Regions from separate parts of the Paenibacillus sp. S-12 genome, predicted to be linked through region 3. Evidence: riboswitches for the same ligand, from Rfam matches in the RefSeq annotation. Region 3 holds a riboswitch; each other region holds the start of a gene.
What was found. Region 3 has a riboswitch for cyclic di-GMP ahead of NO352_RS00695 (CAP-associated domain-containing protein). Riboswitches for the same ligand answer to the same signal wherever they lie in the genome.
Positions count from the first base shown of each region.

Region 1: linked by a shared signal. The riboswitch ahead of NO352_RS06540 (glycosyl hydrolase family 18 protein) and the one ahead of NO352_RS00695 (CAP-associated domain-containing protein) in region 3 are both predicted to bind cyclic di-GMP.
Region 2: linked by a shared signal. The riboswitch ahead of NO352_RS19055 (4'-phosphopantetheinyl transferase family protein) and the one ahead of NO352_RS00695 (CAP-associated domain-containing protein) in region 3 are both predicted to bind cyclic di-GMP.

Region 1 is NZ_JASIUF010000005.1:783,683-789,237, reverse strand. It holds gene NO352_RS06550 (AzlC family ABC transporter permease) at 1-406, opposite strand, end outside; gene NO352_RS06545 (TrmB family transcriptional regulator) at 486-1,295, opposite strand; cyclic di-GMP riboswitch class I at 1,884-1,968, shown strand; gene NO352_RS06540 (glycosyl hydrolase family 18 protein) at 2,081-5,555, shown strand, end outside.
Region 2 is NZ_JASIUF010000019.1:66,575-72,129, forward strand. It holds gene NO352_RS19050 (non-ribosomal peptide synthetase) at 1-1,106, opposite strand, end outside; gene NO352_RS19055 (4'-phosphopantetheinyl transferase family protein) at 1,134-1,853, opposite strand; cyclic di-GMP riboswitch class I at 1,937-2,023, opposite strand; gene NO352_RS19060 (copper amine oxidase N-terminal domain-containing protein) at 2,580-5,555, opposite strand, start outside.
Region 3 is NZ_JASIUF010000002.1:142,816-148,370, forward strand. It holds gene NO352_RS00675 (class I SAM-dependent methyltransferase) at 1-542, opposite strand, end outside; gene NO352_RS00680 (serine/threonine protein kinase) at 932-1,843, shown strand; partial or broken gene NO352_RS00685 (endonuclease V) at 1,995-2,254, opposite strand; gene NO352_RS00690 (hypothetical protein) at 2,327-2,452, opposite strand; cyclic di-GMP riboswitch class I at 2,778-2,867, shown strand; gene NO352_RS00695 (CAP-associated domain-containing protein) at 2,996-5,555, shown strand, end outside.

The DNA.
Region 1 (5,555 bases), on a different contig from region 3:
GTTTTTTCTTTGCAGCCTCGGTAATCGCGACACCGAATGTCTCATCGGTGAGTAGAGAGCCTACCAGCATGTTTCGAAGCGGAGAAAGATGCCGAAAATAAGGTGCTAGTGCTGCACTAAGTAAAATATGACGAAGATTAACAAAGAAAATCGTAATAATTATAGCAGTAAGCGAACTACTTGTTGCGATCATGCCTGCAGCAATAAACTGAGCTGAGCCCGCATAAAGAATTAAAGACATTAGAGCGATCTCAGCTATGCTAAGTCCCGCAGTTTTTTGGATCACGCCAGCAGCTAATCCGATACTTAAATACCCTAGTAAGGTAGGGATACAATCTTTTACTCCTTGGATAAAGCTGTCTTCATCTTTCTGAGTCGAATTCATTTGGACATTCGACAGACTCATTTCATCCCCTCCTTATTTTTAAACATTAGAAGCTAACACACTAACTACTATGAAAAAGAGAAAGAAAATACGGTTCAATTTATTTGAACCGTTTTCCAGTAACAACATGAAATAGGTTAGGGTCGTTTTTCCAAAGTGCTTCTGTTTTCTCTGGACCCACTTCTTTCACTAATTCTGAAAACATAATGTCATGTCTGATGTATTCCATCGCGATTAACACAAGTGCCGGGTCTTCTGTTTTTACCGCCCATGCCGGTGTGTTTGGCGAAAAGTTTGCAATTAATACTTCTTCATTGTCCCGTGCAACAATCGTTAAGCGACCATTCATACGTTCCTCAGCTACTTCTGGAGCCATATAATTGTGATGAGTCGTTACACCAAGCCGAATCTCAGGTGCTCCAAAAAGAATCGAAAAAACGTGAATATCCTCTTTTATCCGCCTATCTACAGCACCTTTTACAGAAGAGACTTGCGGTTCCCAAATCGACAACCATATTTCTTCTTCCGCTTTATCGATAATGTCAATCATTTCGGCCGCAACGCGTTCATCACTGCTGATGCGTCGAATGACATCTACTTCCTGTTCACTTTCTAACGCAGATAAATTCTTTTCCAGATAATCCATAGAATTATCAAAGTCATTACGCAAGCGACGGATTAATTCTTTTGCGGGTAAGGGTGCATAGGTTACAGGGTCAGAAGGTACTGTATAAACCGCACCTTTATCCATTAATTTTGCTAACACTTCGTAAATCGTTGAACGAGGTACACCTGACCTTTTACTTATTTCATATCCGGTAATGGGGAAATTTTTTAACAGCCCTATATACGCCTTACATTCATATTGCGAAAAGCCCCACTTCTGAAGTTCTTTAAAAAGTTCTTCCATGGCAACTCCTTTAGTAGTTAGTGTGTTACTTACTATAAAATAAAATGGATTACCTGTCAAAGCAATCCTGGTTCCGTTTTTGAAAAATGATCGTCAGCCCACTGTTTTATTCCTGATTCTCCAACTTATGGACGAGGTATAATTACCCAAAAACGAAGGATAAATCCTTTTAAATCCATCAAAGGAACTATTTAGTTGCATGAATTTGACTTATAAGGAAAGTTATATTCCGTTATTATTTTGCGAACTCTGGCTCGTTCACCCACACTGCAATACATCTCCCATCCTCCCTAAGACCTACTGCCCAAGCCTTTCCGGACATGAAGAATCTGTAAAAAAGCATTACAAGGAGTAACAAGGGAACGTTGCAGTTACAGGCTTGATGTCCAGTATCAAACCATATGGAATTAACATACATCCCCTTATTCCATCCGAATTTCAACATGATAGATTTCAACTGAATAATAATATCGTCCTATGTTCATATATTCACATTTGAGCCGCATGACCCATTAACGAAACGCGAAACTGCTGTATATTTAACGGTGTAAACATGTATCGTTATGCAAGAGTATGCATGTTTGCACAAGCACGACTAGGCAAAGCTAGGGAAATCTAGTGACGCAAAACTAAAGGGGCTAAGGAAGAAATTCCATGCCTGCCAGACGCCGATTAATAGAACCCCATCTCTATTAGTCGTATTCGTTGTTTCTGTATGATTCATGGCGAGATGCCCCACCCTAGCTGCCTATTAATAAAATCTATTGATAGGAAGTGAATAACGGATGAAGACTGGGAGAAAGCGGAGTGCCCGAAGATTGTTCGCAATGACGGTAATGACCATCATGATGTTCGTATCTTCGTTGGCGCCGGCTTACGCAGGAACGACTGTTTCCGCAGCACAGGAACCTGTGGTCAAAAATGCAACAAAGGAAATCCGGAATGTCATGTACTATGGCGATTGGTCAATTTGGGGAGGACAAGGAAACTTTTATCCCAAGGATATTCCGGCCGATCAATTAACCCATTTGAACTATGCGTTTCTCGATTTTGATGCCCAAGGCAACCTTGTATTTACGGACAAGGATGCGGCTGTAGAAGCGCCTGTCGGCCAGGATGGCGTTCAATGGCAAGCGGCCAATGCAGGCATCCTTATCGCCCTGCAGCAATTGCGCGCAGAAAACCCGAATCTGAAGATCGGCATCTCTCTTGGCGGATGGTCGAAATCAGGCGACTTCGCTGTCGTAGCAGCCGATGCTTCAAAACGGGCGAATCTGATCCAAAATGTCATGAAATTCATCAAGTACACAAACATGGACTTCGTGGATGTCGATTGGGAGTTCCCGGCTGAAGTTCGACAGCCCGATTTGGTCGATAATAAGAACGATGAAGGTACGAAATACGCCATGCCGGAGGACAAAAACAATTATATTTTGCTCCTGCAAGACATCAAAAACGCATTGAATAAGCAAGGAGCCGAGCTTGGTAAAGCATATGAACTGTCTGTTGCGCTTCCAGCGCCGAAGAGCAAGATTGATATCGGCATTGATGTGCCAAGACTGTTCAACATTGTAGACTTTGCCAACATTATGACTTATGACATGCGCGGCGCATGGGATGAAGTAAGCGGCCACCATACCGGCTTGTATACGAACCCGAACGACCCGCTCACGGGCAACAACCTGTCCATCGACGAGAGCGTGAATTATTTGATTCAGCAAGGTGCTGAGCCGAATAAGATTGTGATCGGGGCAGCCTACTATACTCGCGGCTGGGATAAAGTGTCGCAAGGATCCGATCCGAATCATCCGGGTTTATTCGGCGATGCGGCACTATCCGCGAAGGATGCGGATCTGACTCCATCCCGCGGCGCGGTTGGCGAAGCAGCGCTCGCTATTGGGGACGGCGGCCGCCGAACAGGGATTTGGTCTTATCGCAACCTCGACAAGCTGAAGGCCACTTACCCGAATCTCAAGGAATATTGGGATGATGCCGCCAAAGCTCCATATCTGTATGATGGGACAACTGGCGTATTCTACACGTATGACAATGAAAGATCTATTCAAGAGAAAACGAAATATGTGCTTGAAAACGGTCTGGGCGGCGTCATTGCTTGGATGGCTTCCAATGATGCCCCTACTACGGATCCTGCCAAGCGCGACAAATTAACAAAGGCAACGAAAGAAGGCCTCTTCGGAAGCCAGGCGTTGACAACACATGAAATCCAATATACCAAGCTGGACGTAACGGCGGATGTGAAACCGTATACTGAGGCTTGGGGCAACAGCAAAGGGTATGAAATTACCCTCTTCAATAACGAGTCTTTGACCGAATCGAATCAAGTGTTGAAAGCGGTGGAAAGAGGAGCAAAAACGGTTAAGCTGCCGAAGCTTTACATCCAAGCCGATGGGCCGTTGACTTCCGGCGATTATTTGGCGGGAACCGTAACGAATGAGAACGGTTACACGGTCGTCGATTTGAAATCGGTCTATGATGCAAAAACGATTGAAACTGGCAGATCCTATACGTTCAAACTGAAGGGAGATGCCAAGATTACAAGCATGGAGCTGGTTCAGCGGGTGTCGAATAACAGCCCGGAAATGAACAGACAACTCATTCTGGGTGATGAAGCTCCAAGCATGAATCAACCGCCTGTTTTGCATGGCGTAGCGGATCTGACGCTTACAGTCGGCGACGACTTCGATAAGCTGGCCGGCGTAACTGCTACGGACGCAGAAGACGGAGATCTCACATCACGTATTGCCGTGACGGGAGATGTTAATACGAATGCAGCCGGCAAGTATGAGCTGGTGTACTCCGTTACGGATTCGCAAGGATTAACGGTCGAGAAAAAACGCACCATTACTGTTGTCGAAGAAGCTCCAAGCAAGAATCAACCGCCTGTTTTGCATGGCATAGCAGATCTGACGCTTACAGTTGGCGACAACTTTGATAAGCTGGCCGGCGTAACTGCTACGGACGCAGAAGACGGAGATCTGACTTCCCGTATTGCCGTGACGGGAGATGTTAATACGAATGCTACGGGCAAGTATGAGCTGGTGTACTCCGTTACGGATTCGCAAGGATTAACGGTCGAGAAAAAACGCACCATTTCCGTTATCGAAGCGACAGCCCCGGGATATGATTTTGGGGTTGGCCAAGGAATCGAGTGGCCGAAGCAAGTCAATTCTCCATTCGTTGATATGGTTGCATGGGTTACCAAGCCAGGATACTCCAACAACGGCGCCCCTAACCTCGCTAGAATTTCCGAGGATACCGGCGTGAAATTTTTCAATCTCGGCTTTATTCAATCCAGTTCGCAGCAAATCGCGGACGGCAAAGTGCAATGGGGCTGGGGAGGATATTCCGTATTGAATGAAAAGAATGCGGATAACACCCAATACCAAGGGATTAAGCAGTCTATTCGGGAAATTCGCGAAATGGGCGGCGATGTCACGATCTCGCTGGGCGGTTTGAATGGCGTATCGTTTTGGGAAGTGACTCAAGACACCGATACCCTCTTCCATACGTATATGGAAATTGTTCAAGGCTATGGACTGACCCGATTAGACCTCGACATTGAGGGCGGCGCTCAGAACAAAGCGCTGAATGTCGCTAACGCGCAGGCGATTAAGAAGCTTCAGGATGCAACGGGAGTCGATATTGTATTAACACTTCCTGTACTGCCAAGCGGTCTGACTTCTGTTCAATTGGATGTATTGGAAGCTTACTTGTCTGCCGGCGTGGATGTCAAAGTCGTGAACATCATGACGATGTGCTATGGCAGCGGAACGCTCCTGCCTGGCGAGAACTATGGTTCCGCTTCGTTGAGAGCCGTTGATTCGACGAAGAATCAAGTCAAGCAGTACTTCAAGCAATTTGCCAACACGGATCTAACGGATCAAGACGCTTACGGCATCATTGGAACGACGCCATCCATCGGCTTTGAAGGCGCGGCTCATCCGATCTTTACGACAGAGTGGTCCCAGTTGGTTGTGGATCATGCGATCGAGAAAGGGCTGGCGATGACCTCCTTCTGGTCGATGAATCGGGATGCGATGTTGGAAAACAACAATGGAGTAACGGCGCAATATCAATATACCGATATTTTCAAAGCATTCGGAAATGGAAGCACCCCGCCGGTTGCTACAAAGCCCGTGATTCATGGCGCAACAGATAAAACGATTTTCGTTGGCGAACAATTCGATCCGAGAGAAGGAGTTACCGCTACGGACAAATTGGACGGCGACCTGACCGATC
Region 2 (5,555 bases), on a different contig from region 3:
CCTGTCGATCCAGATGTATAAATAATATAAATAAGATCTTCCGGCTGATTGATAGATGCCAAATTATCTCCTGACTCATCAGCAAGTGTCGGGTCATCAATATAGATAAGCTCCATGTTAGCAGGCAAATCCGCCTGTGATGAACGGCTTAACAGCACATGCTTCGTGCGGCTGTCTTCCAAAACGTACTGAATGCGATCTTGAGGATGATCCGGATCAATAGGTACATAAGCTCCCCCTGCCTTGAGGATAGCCAATATCCCTATAACCATCTCCGCACTTCGTTCTGCCATAATCCCAACGGAATGCTCACGGCCAATGCCCCGACTCTGCAATCTGCGCGCTAATTGGTTCGCACGCACATTCAGCTCACGATATGTCAGGTCACGGCCATCTTCCTTTACAGCCACCCGGTCAGGATGAAGCTGCGCCTGCTCCTCGAACAGTGCCGGAACTGTAAATGTATGCGGGTAATCTACCCGAGTCTGATTCATTCCTTCGATCAACTGGTGCTTGTCCTGCTCCGTTAACATCTCCAGTTCGCCAATGCGCTTCTGAGGGTGCTTAACCATTTCCTGCAACAGTTGCAGGAAATACTCCGCCAGCTTCTCCACCGTCGATAATTGGAAATGATTTTCCTTATAGTACATGGTAAACAGCAGTGTCGAACCAACTCCATCAACAGATTGGATGCAGCAATGCAAACCGCATTCCTGTGTCCCCTCCGGAAGCATCGGTTGAGCATCTGCTCCGTACCAGCAGTATGTTGCTACATCGCTGTCTATTCCTATTTCAGAGCAAGTCAGGTTACGCCCTTCTGTGCAAGCCAACAAACTGTTATGAATGTTCATAATTCCTTGCATGGTCACGTCATCCTGGCTGACTACGGTATGATTGCCATTGCCATTACTCGATTGAACGGCATGAAGAGTTACTTGCTGTGAGTTGTAGAAACGAGACAACAGCGTTGCCCACGCTCCGCATATGACGGATTCCAACTTGACCGAATGCTCGGTCGAATGATCCTTCAGAAGACGCAACGTCTCCTCAGGCAGCTCAATAGAATGTGCGTCATAGCCTGTCAATCGTTCTACTGTCAATTCCATGAAAGCCAATCTTCGTCCTCTCCTTTATCACGATCCAACCCATTTCATAAACCAATGAGTCAACTGCTCCCATGTGATGTACTCTATTTGCTTGGCAAAATCCATATGCTGTGCGCACACAGTCATACAATAGCCTGTTTCAGGAACGACATATTGCTTTACATAATAATGATTAACTTTCCATAATTGATTACGCTGTACAGGTACGGCTGTCTCCTGCACGATTTCGAAAGTGCTTGGAAGCTGACTGAGACCTACACCAATTGCCTTCAACACACTTTCCTTAGCCGTCCATATGTAAAAAAACAATTCCTGACGCGCACGGCAGTCGTCCGTATTTGCAAGCAATTCCAGCTCACGCGGCGAGCATATCAGCCTAGCCACATCCATGCTCCATTCCCCTGCTTGCTCAATATCAATCCCGATTGGCGCTCTATCCAATGCCACTGCAATGAATGCACCGGCATGAGAGATGTTGAAAAATACCGGGTTGCCCTCTATATACGGCTTGCCGAATGAATGAGTACGAATAACAATCTCGTCGTTCGATCGGTTCAGCGCTCGAGAGAGCAGGATGCGAGCCAATATATCAGCTGCAACCACGCGGTAACGATCTTTACGCTCTCGAAGTCTGTCTAACCGTTTGTATTTTTCAGGCGTAACATACGGGATAAATCGATCCATCAACGAAGCTATGTTTTTATAGGAAGTACATTCGTCCCACTTCAGCAACACAATTTCCATCATTTACCCCAACCTTTGTGCGCAAAAAAAAGGCCATTGGGAATAGCCTTGTCACCAAATAACCGTTGTTTGGTTACCGCAACTCGAATGGCAGCCCGGCTGCCATAATCCAATAGACGTTAGGCCCGAGGCTTTGCGCCCCCAACTTTCGACTGGGTTTGCCTTTTAATCCTGATGTTGTTCTTCTTGATGTCTCCATTGATTGTTGCAAATCGATTACCAGGCAAGAATGTCATAACATTGTTTACGCACTAGTTCTTGTGACATGTATCGCGTGATTAGGTCTAAAGTACATATTACATATCAGCATGCTGGATACCTGTTCACAATTATCCAACTACAGACCCATATTTTATATCGGCTGCTTAAATGAAAAGATTAATACCTTTTCATATCAATTTTCAAATTTTCGACACGGACAATCATTTTTTGTCATTTTTTAGTTGTAATTAAGTGTTTTTTCGACTTTTTTCCGACAAAAACACCCCTAAACTGCGTTTTTTCTAACATTTCCATTCGTTTCCTCTCCTTTTTTCATTCGACAAAATTGTCGATTGAAGACCTAATGTTAAAATTACTCCTTATCATTGAATACCAGCATAAAAATCCCTCTTATCCCTAAAATAATTCCCTTATGAATGCATAAGAGCCTCGAAATGCATTCGAGGCTCTTATAAAATGCTATTATTCTATGCCGTTCAGTCTGTTTGCCATTGGCTTGATTTACTATCAGTTTCCAACAATGATTTCATTAGAGGCATTTGAGAGAGCATTAACCGTTGCATATCGTCCATCCGCTACGGACACCACAAATACTTTATAGGCAACACCAGTGCGAATTGGATTTCCGTATACATCATTATCGGACAACGAGAACATGGTCGATCCATCGCCCGACACGCTTACCAATTTATAATTATTTCCTCCCACACGATTCGCCTGATCCAGGTTGAATGAATCTGCCGATACGGAAGGAACGACCATTACTCCATAATAGGCAATTCCGTTGTCGCTGCTTGGCTTCGAGAAGTAGGCCTTGAATTCATTCGCTCCTTCTCTCGCCACAAACACATTCGTAGGGGCCTGCACGGATTGATCTACCAAGGAAAATTCACCAGAAGGCGAAGACAAAGCATTCGAGGAGCCGCTTCTATTGTCAGCTACCGTAAGCACAAAGACCCGGTAAGCAATACCTTTTTGAATGACATTCCCTTGAACATCACGCAAGCTGCTTGTCAGCGATTGTCTCACATAGCCACTTTGGCTTCCAACCCGAATATAGCTTGATGAACTCACAAGTCCCGCACTATATGTGTCAAAGGCATAAGACTGATCAGCACGAACGACCATAATGCGGTATTCATTAACATAAGAATTGTTGGATGATGCAGCAAAGCCCACTTCAATATCGCTGGCATTGCCGTTTCCGCCAATAATCTTCGCTTCTACATTCGTTACAACATCAACTGAGGCATTGCTTCTGAGCGTAACCTCAGGAGATGGAGCAGACAACGCATTGTTCGCTTGATTATTCGCGCTTACAGAGAGCACAAAGACCCGGTAGCTAATACCGTTGCGAATTGGCGCACCATCCACATCTCTTGCATCCGAACCAAGTACTGTTGACAAACTGCTGCCATTACGATTCACGACCGTCGAGTTCCAACTGTTTACTCTGTTCGCTTCCGTCAGGTTAAAACGGCTTGCATTGGAAGACTTCACAACCATGACACGATAATGATTCACATTCGATTCATCTGCGGCACGGTTGAATGTTACCCCCATGTTCCGTCCATCATTGTAATTGCCGCCCATACTGCTCGCCGATACGTTCGTTGCTGGATAGACCGTCGAATTGTTAGACAATGTAATCGAATCTGAAGAGCTGGACAAGGAATTCACATAGCTGCCGCGTCCAACCGAAAGCACGTATACTTGGTAGCTGATTCCATTGCGGATCAGATCGCCATCTACGTCTCTAGCAGTAGAGCTCAGCTTGAGGCTGATGTCTCTTCCATTCGTGTTCACTGACGTGTAGTTATAGCTGGATACGTTGTTCGCTTCAGATACATCAAAGCGATACGATCTGCTTGATTTCACAACCATGATGCGATACTGGCTAATATTCGATTCATCCGATGCACGATTAAAGGTAACCATCATGTCGCGGCCGTCATTATAATCTCCTACATCGCTTACTCTTACATTGGAAGCATTGTATACCGTTGAGTTATTCGAAATATTGATGGAATCGGATGCGCCCGACAATGCATTGTAGTCAGAGTTGCTATTCGAAACTGACATGACGAACAGACGGTACGTTTCCCCTCTGCGGATTAATGAGCCATTCACATCACGCATATTAGATGGCAATGTTGAAGTAATGCTATAGCCATTCTTCGAGACATCATAATAATTGCTGGATGAAACCCGGTTTGCTTCAGTCAAATCAAAGCGATAAGCATCCGAATATTTCACTGCAAAAATCCGGTAGTAGCTTACGCGCGATTCATCGGAAGAGCGATTAAAGCTGATCTGAATATCGCGGCCATCTCCATAATTGCCCACTTGGCTAACTTTCGTAATCACTGGAACACCAGCTGATTGTCCAAGCGTGATCGAAGATGAGCTGGAGGACAGCTTGTTGCTATACGAGCTCGTATTGCTGACAGATACGACAAATACGGTATAGGACACGTCTTTACGGATATAGTCACCTGATGTATCTCTTGCCGTCGAACTCAATGTTGTCGTCAACGTATAGTTACTGGACTTCGATACAGTGGTATAATTTTGGCTGGATACGCGGTCTGCTTCATAAGCATCGAAACGAGATGCATCCTTCGTTTTAACGACCATAATCCGATAATTTTGAATTTGACTGTCGTTAGATGGACGAGTAAAGCTAACCTGCATATCGCGGCCATCGTTATAATTCGCCACATTGCGCACTTGCACATTCGTCGCCGCTGCAACTGCATTATCGCCTAACGTAAAGGTAGAAGATGAGTTAGAAAGCACCTGATCGTTACTCGATCTGCCCACTGACAATACATAAGCTTCATACTTCACATTCGTGCGAATATAGTCTCCATCTACGTCACGGGCGCGAGAATCCAATTTGACTACAGGATCGTCAGCGTTTTTGTTCACTACGGTATAATTGCTGGAAGATACGGAGCGTGCTTTGTTCAAATTAAAGGAGTTTGAAGCTTTAACAATCATGACGCGATAATGATCAAGATTATATTCATTCCTCTCCTTGGAGAAGCTCACTCGAATATCGCTGGCATCTCCAGACTGACCGGAGATTTGAACCGTAACATAGTTTACGCCTTGAAGATTACCGGAATAGTCAGGCGTTGTTGGACGATCCGGGTACGTCGGGCGATCCGGGTATGTCGGCGAACTGCCAGAAGTCACGCGAACGACTCTCGTTTTGTTGTCATAAGTGATTGTAGCACCCAATGATTCACTTACGAAACGTACCGGAACCATCGTTCTGCCACCCATTGCTCTAGCTGGAACATCCATATAGACAGTTCTTCCATTGACCGTTGCCGCTTTGGAGCCCAAGGTCAAAATTACCGAGGTTCCTCCCTTGTAAGCTGACACCTTCTTCGTTTTGTAATCGTAACTTACACTGGCGCCAAGCGCCTGGAAAATAGCCGCCATGGGAAGCAGCACACGGCCTTGCGTGTAAAC
Region 3 (5,555 bases):
GTAAATCCAGCTTCACGCAGTTCAGCTATATATTGACGCAGCAGGGTGCCAGATTCAACGCCATAAGCTTGGCCTCTGCCGAATGCTTGCTTCAGGTTAAGCTTATTTCCCTCACTGATTTGTTGGGTGAGGAACACGCCATCGTCCGTCAACACCCGGGCTACTTCCGCGGCACTGAATTCGGAATGTCGGCAAGTGATGATGTCGAAGTGACGATCAGGGAACTTGAGCAGCTCTGCGTTCATTTGTATAAAGCGCACATTGGGCTTCTGAGCTGCTTCCAGATTCGCTCGTGCCGTACGGATCATGCTTGCAGAAGCATCGATACCGATGAGCTGCAAGACGTTATCGGCAATAGGGAGAACAGATTCACCGCCGCCAGTGCCGATGTCGAGCAGCATGTCAGATTTAGTGCACAGCCCGCGAACCTCCGTGAATAACTCCCAATTCAATCCTTCTGTAATAGATTTCACTTGGCTGAAATCCCAACCGTTCTGCTTGCCAACCCGATCGTAAAATTGTTTGTAATCAAAAGCTTTCATCTTGTATATCCACCTTCCCAAGTATATGAAATGTGAGCATCTATCTCCATTACGCTGCGTGGCTCCTAGGTTCCGTTGGACTCAAAAGGGCAGACTATCCCCTTGATAGCTGGTACGCGTTTTGATCCAGCCCGGAACCTACATACCTCGAACGTTGCGGAAAGACATCCATTTCACCTCATTGGAAAGAATGGCAAGATTATATCATGGAAAAAGATTGAAGATCAAAGCATGATCTCTTCTGATCGTTGTCTCATCGCATGTTGATATCATAAAAATCCTGAATAGAAAATATTGGGTTGCGTGTTACAATAATAGATAGTACGCGTCTGATGCCGGACATTGCATTTTCCTCGTCCCCGTTCAGGCCAGATCCTCTGGAGGAGACCGTGAAACCGGATTATGCTGATATTTGTTTGAAACGAAATTTTGTGCTTCATCAATCCTATAAAGTAAAGAAAGTAATCGCTTGCAGCGAGCTGGACATTGTATATGCGGGACAGAAACTAGAAGATGAAACAGTGGTCATCGTGAAAGAGTTCTACCCGAGGCAGGTAGCTCTTCGCGACCTCGACAAGCGAACCGTCCTGTGCCGCGGGCCCTCCGTTCAACGGCAATATGATGGGCTGCAGGAAGCTTTCCTGACGGAAACACAGATACTTCAGAAATTGAGCCATCCGAATATCGTTAGCCTTGTGGATCATTTCCAGGAAAACGGAACGCATTATATGATAATGGAGTATTGCAAGGGTATTTCGCTTGAACGCTTCATTGAAGAAGGAAGGCTTGTTTCCGTGGCCGATTTTCTGCGTGACACGATACTGCCGCTCGCATCTGCACTTGAATATGTTCACGGGCGTGGCATCATTCATCGTGATATCAAGCCGGCGAACATTATCATTGGAGAGGATGGCCAGCCGAAGCTGCTCGATTTCGGTTCTGCCGTATACTATGAGAAGACGGGACATCGAATTTTTACAAGCACGGGATATTCGCCGCTTGAATTTTACTCCGAAAAATCACGGCAGGGAGTCACGTCTGACATATACAGCTTTGCAGCTACGATGTATTTTTGCCTGAGCGGACGCACGCCAAATGATGTGACGAGGCGCTTGTTTCAAGGCGCTATTCCGATGATAGGAGCAGTAGCTGGAGCAGTAGTAGGAGTAGCAATGGGAGCAGCATTAGGCGGATTTGTCGGAGCGGCTGTGAGTACGAGTCTACTGGCAAGTGCTGCTGTCGCAGTACAGGGACGAGTCATGCTGGAGGTGGAGGCGCAAAAGGTGGGCTGCATCCGCTAAAATATCTGGCCGGTTTGTTCATGCAAGGACTCATCAGTCAATACGAGCACGAGAAAGCCAAGGATGCCTATTTATAGAAAGTGGCTGCTGGGCAAGGTGTATACAAGTGCGCGTCATATAGCAAGTTCTGGCGGTCTACAAGAGCTGGTTGGCATACCGTAGGTAATGAGATTCGGTGTCCTACGGAGACATAAATAGGATTTATATGATCCTGGGTTCTTAATACGACATCAATTTTGTCAGATTGATCAAATAGAGTTGCATATTCCCACTCTTTTGACTAGGTTCTTCGGAATCTCCAATTAACTTGGTTTTACCGCATCCTATTGCTGGAATGTTAAACAATACTCCCAAATGACTTGCTAATCCGAATCGTCTCGGATGAGCGACCCCTTGTCCATCACAGACTATTGTAATAGATATTTTACTGCACGCCTGTTGATTAACCAGATAAGCTCGATCTGCCAGCGGTTTTTATAAATCTCAGCGACTTGTTCTGCAGGAGAAGACATTTCTATGTACGGAATCCACCCATTCGCCATTGATGAACAGCTTCTTTGTGCTCTGCAGGAACCCTTCTACCTTCGGACTGATCTGAATCTGTGACAAGATGCAATCCTTCTATTTGGAAGTAGTACTGTGGTCGATAACTCGTACATTACATATGAATTCCCGGAGCAAGCAGATCAATCCCATTGCGAGGTCTTTTCGTGCATAGATATTGCTGGTAGCCTGAATAAGAGAGTAGTAGATCGATCACTTTCATGATCTTTTTTTAAATGGGGCAGCTTTATGGAAGAAGTGCATGACGAACATAAATATCGTACTGGGTTGATAGAACGGGGACTCGATGAATTTTACGTACCTATAGGCACAATTGTATACAAGCTGTTCATTTACATGTTACTATAGATGACATATAACCTGTGTAACATTTGGATAATGGCAAACCCTAGCGAAAGCAGGGGACGCAAAGCCACGGGTCTAATGCATTTCACGATGCGATGACAGCCGGGTTGCCCTAATTGCGACATTACGTGTGTCTTTTTTAGTGCTGCGCTGCCATTAGGGCGGCGCTTTTTTTGTGCTATTGTAAAGCGTCCCTGGTGTCCATCTAATTTGATCACAGAATGTAAAAGAATAGGAGATGTAATGATGCGGACACGTTGTACAGAAACCAACAACGCAATATACCAAGAACAGCATAAACACATTAAAGCAGGCAGAATGCGGCGCATGACGATTACAGCTAGCGCTGCGCTGTTGGCCGGGATGCTTATCCATCAGCCGACCCTTTATGCAGCGGACAAGCTGGTCGGTAGCAAGATTGCTGTCACGAAAACGAACAATGCTCCGCAGGCAGGGGCAGACCAACTGCAAGGCATCACCATAGGAATGAGCGAGGCTCAACTATTCCAAAAAATCGGACAGCCGGTTCGCAAGGATCTAAGTGAATATGGCTTCGAGTGGTATATTTACAATCAGGATTATAAACATTACTTACAAGTTGGTGTTCAGGACCACAAGGTCGTTGCACTCTATACGAATGCGAAGGATTCTTATGGCAGCATTGGATTCGGTTCAACCAAGCAGGAGGTAGAGGCAGCCTTCGGATCTTCCCTCAGTCAAATTAGGAAAGGCAATACGATTTACAATATGGACAACAGCGGACAATATAGCCTGTACAAGGTCGGCGACATGTATGCAACCGTGTTCTATGATCTCCATCAACGGAATACGGTGACGGCTGTCCAGTTTATTGCCCAGGATGTTGAACTGGCGTTCAAGGGGTACTTTGGCACGCCTAGCAAACGATTGCAGACAAGCTTTGAGCAACAAATCCTCGATTTGGCTAATGCTGTGCGTGTCCGCGAGGGCATGAAGCCATTGAAGTGGAATGAAAAGGCTGCGGGAACTGCTCGCAAGCATAGCGACGATATGGGGCTGAGAAGCTTCTTCGATCATAACAATCCGGACGGCAAATCCCCGTTCGATCGACTGAAGGCGGACGGAATCGTATACCAAAAGGCAGGGGAAAACATTGCTGCTGGACAGTCGAGTGCCATCTTCGTTCACGAGAACTGGATGAACTCGAAAGGACATCGTTCGAATATTTTGGGGGACTTTTCTCATCTAGGGGTTGGTGTGTACTTCGGGGGGAAATCAAATGTATATTACACACAGAACTTCGTCACGCCGAACTTCGTCGACGATAAAAAGTCCGATGTTGTATCTCCTAGCCTCAGCAAACCTAAGGTTTTGACAGGAGATCCATTAGATGTAAAGGTCGAATATTCCGTGTCGGAGGCAGTATATTCAGCTTCATTCAGTCTTACTTACGACAGCCGCTTAACTCTTTTAGATATAAAGCCAAGCGTTACGATGGCAACCTATCAAGAGTTGAACTATCCGGGTGTCCCACTTATCACGACAAAGAACATAACCGATTTACCTGATGGCCAGAAGCAATTGAATTACTCCGTAAATCTCAACGGAGGCGCCTATGAAGGAGACGGCGACATAGCAACCATCACTTTCTTGAGCGACCAAGAAGGAAAATATACCTTCAATCTTGCAAATACGAATCTATTCAATGCAAATAATGACCGGATCCGAATCGGTTACATTCACTCGTCTACCGTAGAAGTCATCAAGCCGTCTGTTCCGAATCCGAAGCCAGAGCTGCCAATTTCGTCTTCCTCATCTGGAGGCTCCAGAGGATCCAGTAGTTCTTCATCTTCGACTTCTGTAGAAGCAATTCCAGCCGGTAAGACGATGAAGGCAGGATTACTGGCAGAGACGAAGAAGGATCATGCAGTGAATGCGGAGTTCAAGATAAATGCGAATACCGTGAAAGAACAGTTGCAGGACAAAAATGCCAAGCAGGTTCAATCCGATATTAGCGATGTAAGCATGAAGGATTACAATAAAGTCTCCTTTACGCTGGACAAATCGGTCGCCAAGCTGCTGCAGGAATCAGGCAAGGATTTGCTTCTGTCTGCAGCCGAATTCGATATTACCATTCCGAATAAATCTATTGTGGAACTTATCGGAACGAGCGGACTCGAGCTTGTGGTGTCTCTTGCAGAGCATAAGGACAAAGGATTTAGCAATCATCATGGCGAGACGACCTTTACATCTCCGATGATCACGATCCGTGGGCCGCAAGAAGCAAAGAATATCCTGTTGGAAATCTCCTTGAAGCTGATGGGAGCTACAAAAGATATTCTTAAGGCAGGCGTGTACGCACAAACTCAAGGCGTAACAACAAATGCCTGGAGCTATAAACTGGCCGGAATGAAGGCATCTGATAAGAAGCATATTTCCTTCCAGGTCACGCAGTTCGGCACCTACACGATTGCAGAGCATGCAAGTTCCTTCAATGATCTTACTGCACATTGGGCAAAGGATGAAATTGAAGTCATTGCAGCTCACGGACTGCTGCGCGGCAAAGACAGCATACACACATTCAAGCCGAACGACGCTATTACCCAAGCGGAGTTCGCTACCTTGCTTGATCGCTTGACGAATAACGGCAAGACTTGGGAACAGCGGATTGCAGAGCCTGGGGCACGTAAACCGATTACTCGCGAAAAAATGGTCGTGATGCTTACGCGGGCATTGAAAGCTGATCTGTCCCATTCAAGCGCATCGCTTGGATTTAAGGATGAAGCACTCATCTCACAGGATGCAAAGACAGCCGTTGTGTACG